DNA from 3 places in the Cobetia sp. AM6 genome. Region 1 is predicted to be linked to each of the others. Evidence: predicted binding sites of a transcription regulator. Region 1 holds the regulator's gene; each other region holds the start of a gene.
What was found. Region 1 encodes sigma-54, which starts transcription at its own class of promoters, with help from an activator protein. Its sites were predicted from a motif close to TGGCACNNNNNTTGCTNT; they were not measured.

Region 1 (5,197 bases):
CGTACGCTGAGCGCTCGCCATCTGGCCAAGGCCTACAAGGGCCGCAAGGTGGTCAAGGACATCTCGCTGGAGATCCGCCAAGGCGACATCGTCGGCCTGCTGGGCCCCAACGGCGCCGGCAAGACGACCTCGTTCTACATGATCGTCGGGCTGGTGCGCGCCGATGCCGGCAACGTCTCCATCGATGACAAGGACCTCTCCGCTGCCGCCATGCATCAGCGTGCACGCGCCGGCATCGGCTATCTGCCGCAGGAGGCGTCGATCTTCCGCAAGCTGTCGGTGGCCGACAACATCATGGCGATCCTGGAGACCCGCAAGGACCTGGATCGCAATGGCCGCAAGGCACGCCTTGAAGAGTTGCTCGAGGAATTCAGCATCACGCACATCCGCGCCAGCGCCGGCATGAGCCTGTCCGGCGGCGAGCGTCGACGGGTCGAGATCGCCCGTGCACTGGCCACCGAGCCGGACTTCGTACTGCTCGATGAGCCCTTCGCCGGCGTCGACCCCATCTCGGTGGGCGAGATCAAGAGCATCGTGCGCCAACTGCGCGATCGTGGCATCGGCGTGCTGATCACCGACCACAACGTGCGCGAGACACTCGATATCTGTGACACCGCCTATATCGTCGGCGATGGCCAGATCATCGCCCACGGTGATGCGGACTCCATCCTGGCCAACCAGCAGGTGCGCGACGTCTACCTGGGCCACGAGTTCACGCTCTAGGGTCAGCGGCTGCGCTGAGCCCACCGGAGGCGAAAGCTTCAAAAGCCGCTGCGTGATTTTATCGCGTAGCGGCTTTTTCATGTCTGACATCAGACGCATGCATGACGTCCATACCACCTTGGTGGAAACATGGCATGCAAGTTGCTTGAATATTCACGACAACCTCTTGTCAGTGCCCCGAGTCACGGTATAGCGTAGTAAGCACGTTCCTTTGCCGTGAATTGACTGACTCCATGAAACCCACCCTGCAACTCCGCCTCGGCACCTCGCTGACCATGACGCCGCAGCTCCAGCAAGCGATCCAGCTGCTGCAGCTGTCGACGCTCGACCTGCGTCAGGAGATTCAGCAAGCCCTCGAGTCCAACCCCATGTTGGAGCTCGACGAGGACTACGAGTCGCTGGATGTCGTCGAGACACAGGATTCGAGCGAGATCTCCACTGCCGACTCCTCGAGCGAGATTCCCGAGGAATACCCCCTCGACAGTGACTGGTCGGACCTCTACCAGGACCACGCCGGTAGCCTGACCAGCTCCGGCAGTGGCAGCGGGAGTGAAGAAGGGCCGGACTTCGATCGCAATACCAGTGTCGAGAGCCTGCAGGACCACCTGCGCTGGCAGCTGGCGATGACCGACCTCGATGGCCGTGAACGCCAGATGGCGGAGAGCCTGATCGATGCCGTCGACGGTGCCGGCTATCTGAGTCTGTCACTCGATGAGCTGGTCGATGGCCTGCGCGGCCAGGGCCTGCCCGGCCTCAAGGCCTCCGAGCTCGAGCAGGTATTGTTGCGTCTGCAGCAGTTCGACCCGACCGGCGTCTTCGCCCGTGATCTGCGCGAATGCCTGCTGCTGCAACTGGCACTGCTGCCGGATGATCTGCCGCTGCTGGCGCAGGCGCGCCGCCTGGTACGTCAATTCCTCGAGGCACTGGGCAACGATGACCGCAAGCTGCTCAAGCGCCGCCTGAGCCTTGATGATGACGAGCTGGACCACGTCATTCGCCTGGTGCGCGCGCTCGACCCGCGCCCGGCATCCGCCTGGGGCGAGCCCGCCAGCGATTACGTGATCCCTGATCTGCTGGTGCGCCATACCCGCCACGGCTGGCAGGTCGAGCTCAACCCGGAAGCGCTACCCAAGCTGCGCATCCAGCCGGAATACGCCGCGCTGATCAAGCGTGCCGACAAGTCCGCCGACAATACCTTCCTCAAGGACAACCTGCAGGAAGCCCGCTGGCTGATGAAGAGCCTGTCATCGCGCAATGACACCCTGCTCAAGGTCGGCCGCGAGATCATGGCGCGCCAGATCGACTTCCTCGAGCAAGGCGAGGAAGGCATGAAGCCGCTGATTCTGGCCAACATCGCCGAAGTGGTCGAGATGCACGAATCGACCATCTCGCGGGTCACGACCCAGAAGTACATCCACACCCCGCGCGGCGTCTTCGAGCTCAAGTTCTTCTTCTCGAGCCAGGTCGGTGGCAGCGGCAGTGGCGACGCCCACTCAAGCACCGCCATTCGTGCCCGCATCCGCAAGCTGATCGCGGAAGAGCCGGCCCGCAAGCCTCTCTCCGACTCACGGCTGGTCGATCTGCTCGCCAGCGATGGCATCGAGGTCGCACGCCGTACCGTGGCCAAGTATCGCGAAGCGATGGGCATCCCGTCCTCCAGCGAGCGCAAGCGTCTGGCCTGACCCGTCACCTGCGGCTGCCATGCCCTGCTCTCACCTCCACAATGGCAGCCGCCGCCAACCTCAAGCGCTGGATTTTCCGCTCATCAGCCTCTGACTTCGCGGGCAGCGGTGCGCCTGTCGCGCGCTCTGTCATCCCGTCAACCGCTCGTCAATTGCCCGTCATGGGCCATGACGGCGCGCAGGATGACGGTAAAAAACCGCCGTTCCGGCAGCGTCATTCACCGTCAATCGCATGTTTTTAAAGTCACTTTTGCGCGTATTGCACCTGGATGACACCCGGACAACCTCCCAAAACGCCGCTTGCTCCACTCAATCGAAGCGCCTGAAAGGCGACGTACATGCAGGGATTGGCGACGAAAACCCGCCTTCTTGCGCGTCTTTCACGCACCACCCACCAGACGTGCCCTTGAAGTCCACTCCGTTACCCCTCACTGAGTTGAAGACAAGCACTGAGCCACGATGCAGCGCAGCGTTGATCTTTGCGCAAAGCTTGGGCATTGTCGGTACAGACGCTCACGACATCTGACGCCACTGGCAAGGGTGCGAAAACATCGCCAGACGGTGGCCGTCAAGCCTGTTGCAGAGCGTCCGATCAGGGTTTGCTCGTAGTCAAAAAGGGTTACAATTGAATGGCAACCCGCTGGATAAAGGAGCGTGTCCATGCAAGTGAATATCACCGGGCATCATGTGGAACTTACCGATCCTCTCCGCGATTACGTCAACGAGAAGCTCGCTCGCCTCGAACGGCATTACGACAACATCACCAATGTTCAGGTGACACTGTCGATCGAGAAGGAGCGCCAGCAGGCTGCCTGCACCTTGCACGCGGCAGGCGCTGACCTCCACGCCCTGGCAGAAGACCCCAACATGTACGCTGCCATCGACGCGCTCGCCGACAAGCTGGATCGCCAGCTGGTCAAACACAAGGAAAAGTCCCAGGCTCGCTCTCAGGGCACCGGGACCCGTTGACCTTCAGCCATGACACTTGATCAGATCCTTCCCCCCGAGCGCACGCTTTACGGTGTCCCCGGGGGGAGCAAGAAGCGGGTGCTTGAATTCTTCAGCACCTTCATCGCACAGAACATTCCCAGCCTGGATAGCCAGGAAGTCTTCTCGCGCCTGATCGGGCGCGAGAGACTGGGGTCGACCGGCATTGGCCACGGTGTGGCCGTGCCCCATGCACGCAGCCCGCATTGCAAGACGCCAATCGCTGCGTTTCTGAAGCTCGGTGAACCCATCGACTTCGATGCCATCGACGGAGAACCCATCGATCTGCTGTTCGTGCTGCTGGTGCCTGAGGAAGCGGATGAGACCCATCTGACGCTGCTCGGGCAGGTCGCGGAATTGCTCAATTCCCCGACCAATCGCTCGGCCCTGCGCCAGGCAGACAGCCAGCGTGCACTCTTTGAGGCATTGACCCAAGCCATCGCCGAATTACCGGCGCGCTGAATGACAGGCCCGGACATCGTCCGGGCTTTCGTCTTGCTGGCCTCCCATCGGCCGATGTACAGCGCACTGATAGCGGGCAGCCCTCTGCCCCACCCCTGCATTCTTTCGACGTTGACCTCGCCCTTGGAGAGCACTTCATGAAGATCGTGATCATCAGCGGCCGCTCCGGCTCCGGGAAATCCATCGCTCTCCAGGCGCTGGAAGACATTGGCTACTACGCCATCGACAATCTGCCCGGCATGCTGCTGGCGCCACTGGTCGATCAGCTCGAAAAGGACAGCCCGGCGCGCCGGCGCATCGCGGTCTCCATCGATGCCCGCAACCTGCCGGAAGCCTTGACCCGCTTCCCCGAATTGCTCGACAACGTCCGCCAGAGCGGCATGGACGTGCAGGTCGTCTACCTGACCACCGATTCGCGAGTGCTGCTGGAACGCTACTCAGCGACCCGTCGTCGTCACCCTCTGACGCGCGACAATGACCACACCCTGGCCGAGGCCATCGAGATCGAGCAGAAGACGCTCGCTCCCATTCGCCAGAAGGCCGATCTGGTCATCGACTCGACCAACCTGAGCGTGCACGACCTGCGCTCGCGGATCACCGAGCAGGTCGCCCAGCACAGCTCCCGCCACCTGACGCTGACCTTTGAATCCTTCGGCTTCAAGCATGGCGTGCCGACCGACGCCGACATGGTGTTCGATGCCCGCTGCCTGCCCAACCCGTACTGGGATATCAATCTGCGCGGCGATACCGGTCGCGATGACAGCGTGGCCGAATTCCTGCAGCGCTACCCCACCGTCCAGGCGATGCATGACGATATCGCTGGCTGGCTGGAACGCTGGCTGCCCGCCTATCAGGACAGCAACCGCAGCTACCTGACGGTGTCCGTGGGCTGCACCGGCGGCCAGCATCGCAGCGTCTACCTGTGCGAGCAGCTGGCGAGCTACTTTGCCGAGCGCCTGCCTGAGGTGCGCCTGCGTCACCGCGAGCTGGGCATTCATACCGCGCTGAGCAACGCGGGTGAGACGATTGGTCAGCAAGAGCATCAGCAAGAGCATCAGCAGGAGCATCGCGATGGCCTCTCGTGAGCTGACGCTGACCAACCGCCGCGGGCTGCACGCCCGCGCAGCCACCAAGCTGGTCAATTGCTGTGCGCCCTATTGCGCGACGGTGATAGTCAGCCATGGCGAGCGACGCGCCAATGCAGCCAATGTAATGGCATTGCTGATGCTGGCCGCGCCCTGCGGCACGACGCTGCTGATCGATGTCGAGGGCGAACAGGCCGATGAGGCGATGCTGGCCATCGAGGCGCTGTTCGAGGCGCGTTTCGAGGAAGACGAATAACC
Region 2 (5,197 bases), 800 kb from region 1:
TCGTAACGCACGGTGTTGGACTCGCTGGAACAGGCGCCACCCAGGGTGTCATGCCGGCCACAGGTATCGCCGGTGATGGTCAGCAGCGCCCGGCCACGTGTGGAGTAGAGCACCGTGCCGGTGGTCAGGTAGACCTTGCCCTGCTCGCGCACGGTGTCCATCGCGCTGTAGCGCTCGGCGGTATCGTCGGCCGAGAAGAACAGCGTGTCGGCGGCCTGATTGCCGTGCAGGTCGGTGATACGCAGGTGCTGGCCGGCGCGCACCAGGCCGATGAAGTGATCGCCGGCCTCGATGGTGCGCTCAAGCTCGCGCGGCTGCTGTGCGGGGTCGGCGTAGCTCAGCGGGGCGCCGTCCGTCGTGGCCGGGGTGTGGGCATGGGGGTGTTCAAGTGTCGAGGTGCACATGGGATTGTCCTTTGTCCTTGTCATCTGGGGCGTCGTTTCCAGTTGCCACTAGCCAGTCGGCGTGGCGTCCGTCTGCTGTCGAGGGGCGCCTCAGCCCGCCAGGTGATAGAGCTGATTGTTGGCGAAGGCACGGGCGTTCTCGGGGCGCGACAGGTAGCAGGCGTCGTGCTCATCCATGGCCGTGGCCGTTCCGAAGGTCAGATCAACGCCGCGCAGCGGATAGTCCTCGGCGGGGTCCAGCGGGTGCGGACAGGTGTGCAGCATGACGAGGGTGTCCATCTCGAAGCGCAGGGTGACGCTGTCGCCGGCGGCGCAGTGGTCGGTGACGTAGTGGAGATTGGCCTCTTCATCGGCGCGCACGCGGGAGAACAGGTTGAGGTTGGCGCACAGGTCGCGCTCGCCCAGTCCGTACTTGGCCATCTCGATCAGCAGGCTGTCGTGGCCGCTGGGCGTGAAGTCATTGAAGGCTTGCTGATAGGCCTTCTTGTGCCATCCCTTGGCGGCGAAGTGCTGCTCCATCAGGTTGCCGCTGGCGCTGTCATGCCAGCCCAGATCGTCCTGGATGATGGAGGCGAAGATGCGGCCCATGTCGGAATACAGGCAGTGCCCTTCGGTGAGGCGAAAGGTGTGCTGACCCTTGAGGGTATCCGGCAGATTGAGGCGCTCAAGCAGATCCAGCGGGTTGTACATCACCAGGCCGACATTGGCGTTGGCCTCGCTCGCGGTCAGCTTGAGTGCGCTGCCACGCGGCATGCGCATCGACCAGTGATGGCCGCCGGGCAGATGCGTCTGATACTTGGCGGTAAAGCTGGCGCGGGCGGTGGTTGCGGCATCAAGCGGTATGTTCATTGAATTGGCCTCCGGTGAGAGTGGCTTGGGAAACGGAGTGGGCTGGTGTCGTCAGCGCTTCGTGCTTGGGCGTCGGTTGGTCAGCGCCCGTTTGGACAGCGCCCTGCTGGCCAGAGCCCGGCTGCTGAGACGACGCCTTGGCCTTGCTGCGCTCGGTGGGCAGGTCGTAGGTGATGGTCGAGCCATAGGCCTGCGGGGCTTGCGGGTCGACACGCACCTTGTCGAACACCCAGACGCGTGAGCCCAGCTCGAACGCTTCCTTCAGGTCGTGGGTGATCATGAAGATGGTCAGCTGCTGCTCTTCCCACAGACGCAGGATGAGCTGGTGCATGTCCTTGCGGATGCCCGGGTCCAGTGCGCCGAAGGGCTCATCCAGCAAGAGGATGCGCGGCTTCATCATCAGCGCCTGGGCGATGGCGAGGCGCTGCTGCATGCCGCCGGACAGCTCATGCGGGTACTTGTCCAGCGCATGGGACAGGCCGACTTCTGCCAGACGTTTCTCGGCGGCGACCCGTGCCTCGCGACGTTTGGCACCGAACAGCTTGCCGGTCAGCGGGGCGCGCGCCAGCTCCTCGGCCATGATCACGTTGCCGAGCACCGTGAGGTGCGGGAAGACGGAATACTTCTGAAAGACGATGCCGCGGTCCGGCCCCGGCTCGGCGGGGATGGGCTTGCCATCGAGCAGCAGCTCACCGCGCGAGACGCCCTCGGTGCCCAGCAGCAGCTTGAGGAAGGTGGTCTTGCCGCAGCCGGAGGCGCCGACCAGGGTGATGAATTCTCCGGCCTCGACGGTCAGGTTCATGCGTTCCAGCACGACCTGCTGGCCGTAATGCTTCTCGAGACCCTTGGCGTGGATCAGGCTCATGATTGGCTCTCCTCAGCGTGGTACCAGGGGAAGGCGCGGGTCGAGACGAGCACCAGCAGACGGTCGAGCAGGAAGGCCAGCAGCGTGATCCAGGCCACGTAGGGCAGGATGACGTCCATCGCCAGATAGCGGCGCACCAGGAAGATGCGATAGCCGAGGCCGTCCTGGGCGGCGATGGCTTCCGCGGCGATCAGGAACAGCCAGGCACTGCCGAGTGCCAGGCGCGTGGCGCTCAGAAGGCGCGGGGTCAACTGGGGCAGCAGCACGCGGGTCAGCACCTGCCAGGAGCTGGCGCCCAGCGTCTGGGCCTTGATCAGCTGCTCATCGGGCAGGCGCAGGGCCTGATTCTGCAGGTCGCGAATCAGGAAGGGCGTGATGCCGATGACGATCAGCGCGATCTTGGCCAGCTCACCCGTCCCGAAGGCGATGAACAGGATCGGCAGGATCGCCATCGGCGGAATCAGGGACAGCACGGTGATCAGCGGTGACAGCTTGGCGCGCAGCAGCGGCAGGCCGCCGGTGAGCAGGCCGACGCTCAGGCCGATCAGCGCACTTATCAGCACGCCGGCCAGCAGGCGTTCGAGACTGGCGAAGGTGTCAGTCCACAGCGGCAGGTCACCGGTGCGCACGTTGACCTCGGTGGCCAGCTTGGCGAAGGACTCGCCCATGGACGCGAAGGACGGCAGCAGGCGGTCGTTGGGGTTGTCGAGCAGTCGCTGGTTGGACTGCACGATGTAGAGGATGGCCAGCAGCGCGAAGGGCAGGCCGCCGAGCAGCCAGCGGCCACCACGGGAGGGTGTCAGATTGATCAGGCGTTTCATGCGCGGGCTCCACGGGTGCGAACGAGGGTGCGGTCGAGGGAGGCGATCGGTTCACCAGCCACAGAGACAGCTTTCCTGCGGCTGGTGTGCGGCATCCACCGCGTGGCGTTACTGGCTGTCGGCCAGTGCGGCGGTGTAGCTCGGGTCGAAGCGCAGCATCACGTTGCCCTCATTGCCGACGATGCCGGCAGGCGTTTCGATACCGATGAAGCCGGCATCCGGCGCGCCTTCGCCCAGCAGCCCCTGTGCGAAGCTGAAGTCGGCGATGTGCTGCATGGTGTCCTTGAGGCTCGGCGCATTGAAGGCGGCCACGGCCTCGGCGGGGGTGTAATACATGTGGGTCGCGGCCAGCTGGGACTGATAGCCGGCGAGGTCGGTGCCGGCGGCATCGGCCATCTGGGAGAGCGCCGCTTCATCGCCAGCCTTCATCTTCTCCATCACCTCATACCAGGCACCGACCAGCGCATGGCCGAAGTCCGGGTTGTCCTTCAGCGTCTGGGTGTTGACGACCATCAGGTCGAGAATCTCGCCGGGAATGTCGCTGGAGTTGAAGACTTCGGTATAGCCGGGCATGTCCTTGAGGGTGGCGAGCTGCGGGTTCCAGGTGACCACGGCCTGGGTATCCGGGTTGCTGGCCAGCGCGACGATATCGGCATCGCCGGTATTGGTGGTGGTGAGGTCGCGCTCGCTCATGCCGACGCTGTCCAGCGCGCGTGCCAGCAGGTAGTGGGAGACACTGAACTGCACCAGATTGACCTCACGGTCCTTCAGGGACTCGATGGAATCACCGTCGCGTATCATCACGCCATCATTGCCATCGGAGTAGTCACCCAGAATCAGCGCGGTGGAATCGACGCTGCTGGCGGCGGGGAGGGTGAGGGCGTCCATGTTGGTCATGGCGCAGCCATCGACATTGCCGGAGGTGTACTGATTGATGGACTCGACGTAATCGTTGACCTGCACCACATCGATGTTGATGTCGTACTTCTTGGCCCACTTGTCGACGATGCCCTGGGTGTCCGCGTATTCCCACGGCATCCAGCCGGCATACACCGACCAGCACACGCTGAAGGAATCCTGCGCCATGGCCTGCGGGCTCAGCGATGCGCCAAGCAGCAGAGCGCCGGCCAGCGCAGCACGTCTGGAAGCGTTTCGGGAAACGGTAGCTGAAGCAGATGAGACAGCAGCGGATGACACCTGGGCGCTGGCATCCGAGGGGGAAGTCGTAGACGGGGAAAGGCGAGTGGGCTGGGTCATTGTCGTTATCTCCGGCGGAAAAAGTGAGAGGCGCCGACCTTTTCAGGCGTTGCGTCTCCCGGGCTTTTGTCCCGCCGTGTAACCCCCAGCTGGAGGTCGAGTGCTCTCGGACCAGTCGTGACGGCCATAAGCCAGTCACCGGAACCCTAGCGCTCCATTGGTGTAGATTTTCGATTGTTGTATGCCTATCGGTGCCTCAGGGCTACACCTGCGAAGATTATTCCAAGGAGAAAATAATATAATGAAATCAATGAGTTGTTTTTGAGGGTGGGGTGGGGATACAGGAATGAAGGTATCTTGTGCACTGAAATGGTGCTTTTTGAGCAGTAGTGCACAATAATTGACTGATATTATGAAAGTTCTGCTTTATGGTCTAATATAAAGTTTAGTTTAAGGTTGGTAACTTCCTCATGGCTGTATTTCTCCGATAGGATTTAGTTTTAGTGATTAAGTTTTGTTGATGGAGGTTTTAAGCTATGGATAGTGTGAAAAATATATCTGACAATTTGGCGATAAAAATAGATGACTTTGTAAATTGTGTTGATAGCTTTGAACATGATTACACTATAGATTCTATTAAAACCACTATCAGATTAAATAGTTTGAAGTTTGATGGGAACAATGTGCCTATGGTGACAGCCTTAGCTGATGTTTTATACTCGTATATTATAGATTATTGTCTTTCCTCTAAAAACACTGAAGAAGCTATAACAAATAGCCAGTATGCACTTTTAGTTAAAGAAGCACGAAGTTTGTTTAGGCGACCTGATATAAGTACAGGTGTTGATGATAAAAGCGGCGAAGCTGGAGAGATATTACTTTTCTTTTTACTTGAAGCTGTTCTAGGAGCCCCACAAATAGTATCCAAGATGGAGTTGAAAACCAATCATAAAGATGAAGTTAAAGGTTCTGATGGCATACATGCTAGATGGAATTCAGACCTAAATATAGTAGATTTTTATTTTGGCGAGGCAAAGTTATACCAAAATGTTAATCAAGCT
Region 3 (5,197 bases), 970 kb from region 1:
ATTTGCTGCTCCAGGCGTTGTTCCTGAAGATGGCGCATCAGCTGGGTCGTCGCCTGCTGGCTGGCCATATCACAGGCACCGGGCATCACGACCAGGAATTCATCGCCGCCCAGACGGCATGCCAGTCCGTCTTCACCGGCCGCCTGGGCGACACTCCGGGCCACCAGCTGGATCAGGCGATCACCCTCGGCGTGCCCGAAGCTGTCGTTGACGTGCTTCAGACGATCGACATCCACGAACAGGATTGACACGCATTGCCGGGTGCTCGTGCTCTCGGCCAGCATCCGCTCGAGAAAATCAAAGCCGAAACGACGGTTGGGCAGCCCCGTCAGCAGATCATGATTGGCGCGGTATTCCAGCTCGTTCTGCTGGGTGAGCAACCGCTGATTCATGTCGTGCAATTCGAGATTGCGCGCCTCCAGCGTGCGCTGCAGCCGGATGGTGCGATGGAAGGTCGAGGCTCGGGCATGCGCCAGTGCCGGCGCGATGAAGAGGGTCCCCAGGATGTAGGCACCACCCGCACCGGCCAATGTCGTCAACGACAAGGGACTCAGCCACACATAGATGGGCACATAACACAGTATCAGCGGCAGGCTGCTGGCCAGCTGGTAGCGCCAGCCCCACACCAGCCAGGCGGGCATGGCGATCAGCATGCAGGTCGAGAAACTCAGGTTCCACAACGTCAGCGTCAGTGCATCCGGAATCAGCGCGGCACCGAAGCAGAAGAACAGATTGGCGGGTATCGCCCCGGCCAGCAGGATCTTGTCCGAATGCACGCCGCCGCGGCGCAGCTGGAGGATGCACAGCAGGCAGCAGAGGAAGATGATCAGCCGCCCCACCCACAACGCCTGCCAGGCAGACGGCACCTGGAAATAGTCAAACAGCAGGAAGCAGGCGAAGCACGCCATGGCGAACATGATGAAGGTATTATTGATTCGCGTGCGATAGTGCTGCGCTTCGATATCCGAACCGTCCCTGCCCGGCAATATCAGATGTTCATGAAGCAGCATGTTCCATCCTCGACACTCGGTAGCATCAACCAATGTTACACCGCGCGCAGAGCACACCTCACTGGAATAAAGAGTTGATCAGTAAACGCAAGATTACCGACTGCCTGATAGAACAATGTGCTGTGTCATCAGGCCAGCCAGGCGGAACAAGGGCAAAGAGGTGTCGGCAACACGAATGTGCCGGCAACACGAACGCGCCGGCAACACGAACGAAAGCGCCCTGCTGTCGTCATCCACCTCGATGGCGACAGCAGGGCGCTGAAGGTAAAGGTAAGGCCAAGGCAATACCAGGTCACGGCCTGAGCGTCATGACATCTTCTGGCGTACCCCGGCCGGCACATAGATGCGTGCAGAGGCGGCATCTCCCAGCCAGTACCCCGAGAAGATGCCATAAAGCCCTGCCGCCATCAGACCGCCGATGAACAGCGTGAAGTGGGTGATGTCACCCAGCGGCAGGAAGCTGATGATCAGCGTCACCGCCGAGGAGACCAGCAGCGCCTTGACCGCCGCGACGTTGACGCCCTTCTCGAAGAAGTACTCGCCTTCCGCGCTGTCAGTGAACAGCGCCTTGGTGTTGATGCCGCCCTTGTTGACCAGATAGTGGTCAAACAGGATCACGCCATACACCGGGCCGATGGCTGCGGCGAGGATGCCCACGGTGTACTGGATGATCTCCGGGTTGTTGAACAGATTCCACGGCGTGATGAAGATGGAGCCGACGGCGGCGAGCATGCCGCCCATGCGCCAGCTGATGCGGGACGGTGCCACATTGGAGAAGTCGAACGCCGGTGACACGAAGTTGGCCACGATGTTGATGCCGATGGTCGCCAGCACCAGGGTCAGGATGCCCAGCGCTGCCGCGACGCCATTGTCGATGCGGGCGACGGTCTCCATCGGATCATGCAGCATCTCGCCGAAGATGGGCTGCGTACCGGACACCACCACCACGGTGATGACGGCAAACAGCAGGAAGTTGACCGGCAGGCCCCAGAAATTGCCGCGCTTCACATCCCCGGGGGTAGCGCAGTAGCGCGAGAAGTCCCCGAAGTTGAGCGTCGGCCCCGCGAAGTAGCCCGCCACCAGCGCCGCGGCGATCACCATCTGCCACAGGGCGTCGCTGCCAGAGAGCGTCTTGCTGCCCAGCGTGAAGCTGATGTTGTCCCAGCCGGCCTGCCAGACGATCCAGCCCGCCAGCGCGAACATCACCACATAGACGGCTGGCCCGGCGAAATCGATGAAGCGCCGCACCGCATTCATGCCCCACCAGAACACCAGCGCCTGCAGCACCCACATGAACAGGAAGCAGGACCAGCCCAGCTGCGAGAGCCCGAACAGCTGGGTCTCGGTCAGCCCTTCCAGCGACGGCACATAGCGCAGCAGCACCAGCATCAAGGCATGCGCCGCCAGATACGTCTGGATGCCGTACCACACCACCGCGATCAGCCCGCGGATGATCGCCGGAATATTGGCACCATAGATGCCGAAGGACTGACGGCAGACCACCGGGAAGGGCACCCCCGTCTGCTGGCTGGGCCGCGAGATCAGATTGGCGAACACCTGCACCACCAGAATGCCGACCAGCATCGAGACCAGAATCTGCCAGCTGGCCAGCCCCAGGGTGAACAGACTGGCGGCGAAGACGTAGCCACCGACGCTGTGCACATCGGACATCCAGAACGAGAAGATGTTGTACCAGTTCCAGTTCTGCTCGCAGGGGGCGAGGTCCGCATTGATGAGCCGCTTGCTCGCGTTGCTCAGATCAGGGGGAGTCTGGGGTGTCATTGTTGTCTCCAGAGGGGCTTGTGGGCCATGGGCCAGTCACGAGGCGTCATGCCTCGCCATACCCTCCCCTTATCAACAAGCGTGCCAGTGAAACACTTGTTGCGGATTTTCAATCTCCAAGCGTTTTCCCCAAGGCCCGATCTGCGTGACACCCCTGCCAGCAACGTCATGTGCGTGGCAACTCCTGAGACATCAGGCACCATCAACTTCTGCTGTATTAGCCATATGCACCACAGCAGCGCACCGCCAATGAAACGAACGTTGCGCCAGCAGGTGTTACCGGGCTGGCACGGATGCTGCTCGTGTTTTGTGTGCTCCGCTCGCACGGCCCTGCATCCGGCGCGCGCCGTCACGCGAAAGTCCATCACGAGCCCCCCATCATGAGAGAGCCCGCCATGTTGCGTCTCAAGGTCATCAATCCCAACACCAGCCAGGCGATGAGTCAGCAGATGGCGCACTCGCTGCAACGGCAGCTCGCCCGGGACATCCACCTCGAGGTGCTGACTGCCGAGCATGGCGCCCCCAGCATCGAGACCGCCGTCGAGGAAGCCATGGCGGTGGTCGCGCTGCTGGCGCTGATCGCCCGTGATCGTGAGGGCCTGCTGGAGACCCCGCCCGCCGATGGCTATCTACTGGCCTGCTTCGGTGACCCCGGCCTCGAGGCCGCCCGAGAACTGAGCCCCGTGCCGGTGATCGGCATCGCCCAGGCCGCCATGCACATGGCCACGCTGGCGGCGCCCTCCTTTGCCATCGTCACCAGCATGACCAGCACGCTGCCGATGTCCGAGCAGCTGCTGGAGCGCTATGCGATGCGCCCCCTGTGCAAGGCGCTGCTGGCCTGTGACGTACCGGTACTCGCGCTTTCCGAGGCGCGCACTCCCCCCGCGGCATTGCTGGAGCGCTGTGAACACGCCAGAGCCAGCGGTGCCGGCAGCATCGTACTGGGCTGCGCTGCGATGGGGCCGCTGCGTGATGCCATCGCGTCAGAGATCGGCCTGCCGGTGGTCGACCCGCTGCTGGCGGGGCGCGACCTGCTGCTGACCCTGATGCGCCAGCCCGCTGTCGCTCGCGCGAAGCAAGCGGGTGAGGTGAAGCTCCTCAGCGGTGTCTTTGCCCGGGGCCTGGCGGCCCTTTGACCCGCAGGCGAGCCGCCCTTGGCTGGCGCCTCGCGACCGAAACGCAAACGCCCCCTCACTGCTGCCAGTGAAGGGGCGTTTGCTTTGGCAGTCTCTGACTCAGTGCTTGTCGTTCGACTCTCCCGAGTGGCTGCGATCGCCGACCACCGCGGTCACCAGCTTGCCGATGCTCAACCCCTGCACGAGGATCGAGAACAACACGATGATGTAGGTAGTGACCACCAGCGGCTCGCGGAAGTCGCCTTCGGGAATCGCCAGTGCCAGCGCCACCGAGATACCGCCGCGCAGGCCGCCCCAGGTGAGCACGCGCGTGGTGCCGGGGCGGAAGGTGTACCAGCGGCGCAGGAGGCTCAGCGGAAGACCGATCAGCGCAAGGCGCGAGAGCAAAATCACTGCCACCAGCACCAGCGCGATGCCGATCGAGGTCAGCGTGATCGGCATCAGTACCAGTTCGAGGCCGATCAGCACGAACAGCACCGCGTTGAGAATCTCGTCGACCAGCTCCCAGAAGCCGTCCAGGTAGCGGCGGGTGTTGTCGGACATGGCGCCATCACGCGCCATGTTGCCGATGATCAGCCCCGCCACCACCATCGCGATGGGGCCGGAGACATGCAGCGCCGAGGCCAGCGCATAGCCGCCCAGCACCAGCGCCAGACTCAGCATCACCTCGACCTGATACTGGTCGATGCTGCGCATCAGCTGGTAGACCAGCGCGCCCAGCGCCAGCCCGAGCAGGATGCCGCCGCCGGCTTCCTCGAGGAACAAGAGCCCCATGTGGCCGAGCTCGACCTCACCGCTGCCGGCCGACGCCGCGCTCAGCAGTGCGGTGAACAGCACCACCGCCACGCCATCATTGAACAGCGACTCGCCGACGATGCGGATTTCCATGTCGGCAGGCGCGCCGGCACTGCGCATGATGCCGAGCACGGCGATCGGGTCGGTGGGCGAGATCAGCGCACCGAACACCAGGCAATACAGGTAGGGCACCTCGATACCGGCCCACTGGAACAGCCACCAGGCGGCGGAGCCGATCACCAGCGTCGAGATCAGCACGCCCAGCGTGGCCAGCAGGCCGATGGAGCGCCGATAGGCCTTGAGGCGCGAGAGGTCCACGTGCAGCGCGCCGGCAAACAGCAGGAAGGACAGCATGCCGTCCATCAGCAGACTGTTGAAATTGATGCGCCCCAGCCAGTCTTCCGCGGTATCGGCCACGACGGTGGTCACCGCGAAGTGATCGAGCCCGATCACGCCCAGCGACAGCACCAGGCC

Region 2: the regulator sigma-54 is predicted to act here: its motif matches at 4,052-4,069, upstream of CLAM6_RS07000 (putative urea ABC transporter substrate-binding protein).
Region 3: the regulator sigma-54 is predicted to act here: its motif matches at 2,862-2,879, upstream of CLAM6_RS17155 (NCS1 family nucleobase:cation symporter-1).

The regions. Positions count from the first base shown of each region.
Region 1 is NZ_AP021868.1:834,641-839,837, reverse strand. It holds gene lptB (LPS export ABC transporter ATP-binding protein) at 1-723, shown strand, start outside; gene CLAM6_RS03560 (RNA polymerase factor sigma-54) at 957-2,405, shown strand; gene hpf (ribosome hibernation-promoting factor, HPF/YfiA family) at 3,066-3,374, shown strand; gene CLAM6_RS03550 (PTS sugar transporter subunit IIA) at 3,384-3,854, shown strand; gene rapZ (RNase adapter RapZ) at 3,992-4,939, shown strand; gene CLAM6_RS03540 (HPr family phosphocarrier protein) at 4,926-5,195, shown strand.
Region 2 is NZ_AP021868.1:1,635,710-1,640,906, forward strand. It holds gene CLAM6_RS06980 (urea amidolyase associated protein UAAP2) at 1-404, opposite strand, end outside; gene CLAM6_RS06985 (urea amidolyase associated protein UAAP1) at 495-1,253, opposite strand; gene CLAM6_RS06990 (ABC transporter ATP-binding protein) at 1,237-2,118, opposite strand; gene CLAM6_RS06995 (ABC transporter permease) at 2,115-2,939, opposite strand; gene CLAM6_RS07000 (putative urea ABC transporter substrate-binding protein) at 3,048-4,025, opposite strand; guanidine-I (ykkC/yxkD leader) riboswitch at 4,250-4,357, opposite strand; gene CLAM6_RS07005 (HamA C-terminal domain-containing protein) at 4,673-5,197, shown strand, end outside.
Region 3 is NZ_AP021868.1:4,094,423-4,099,619, forward strand. It holds gene CLAM6_RS17150 (GGDEF domain-containing protein) at 1-1,010, opposite strand, end outside; gene CLAM6_RS17155 (NCS1 family nucleobase:cation symporter-1) at 1,317-2,792, opposite strand; gene CLAM6_RS17160 (aspartate/glutamate racemase family protein) at 3,173-3,928, shown strand; gene CLAM6_RS17165 (cation:proton antiporter) at 4,028-5,197, opposite strand, start outside.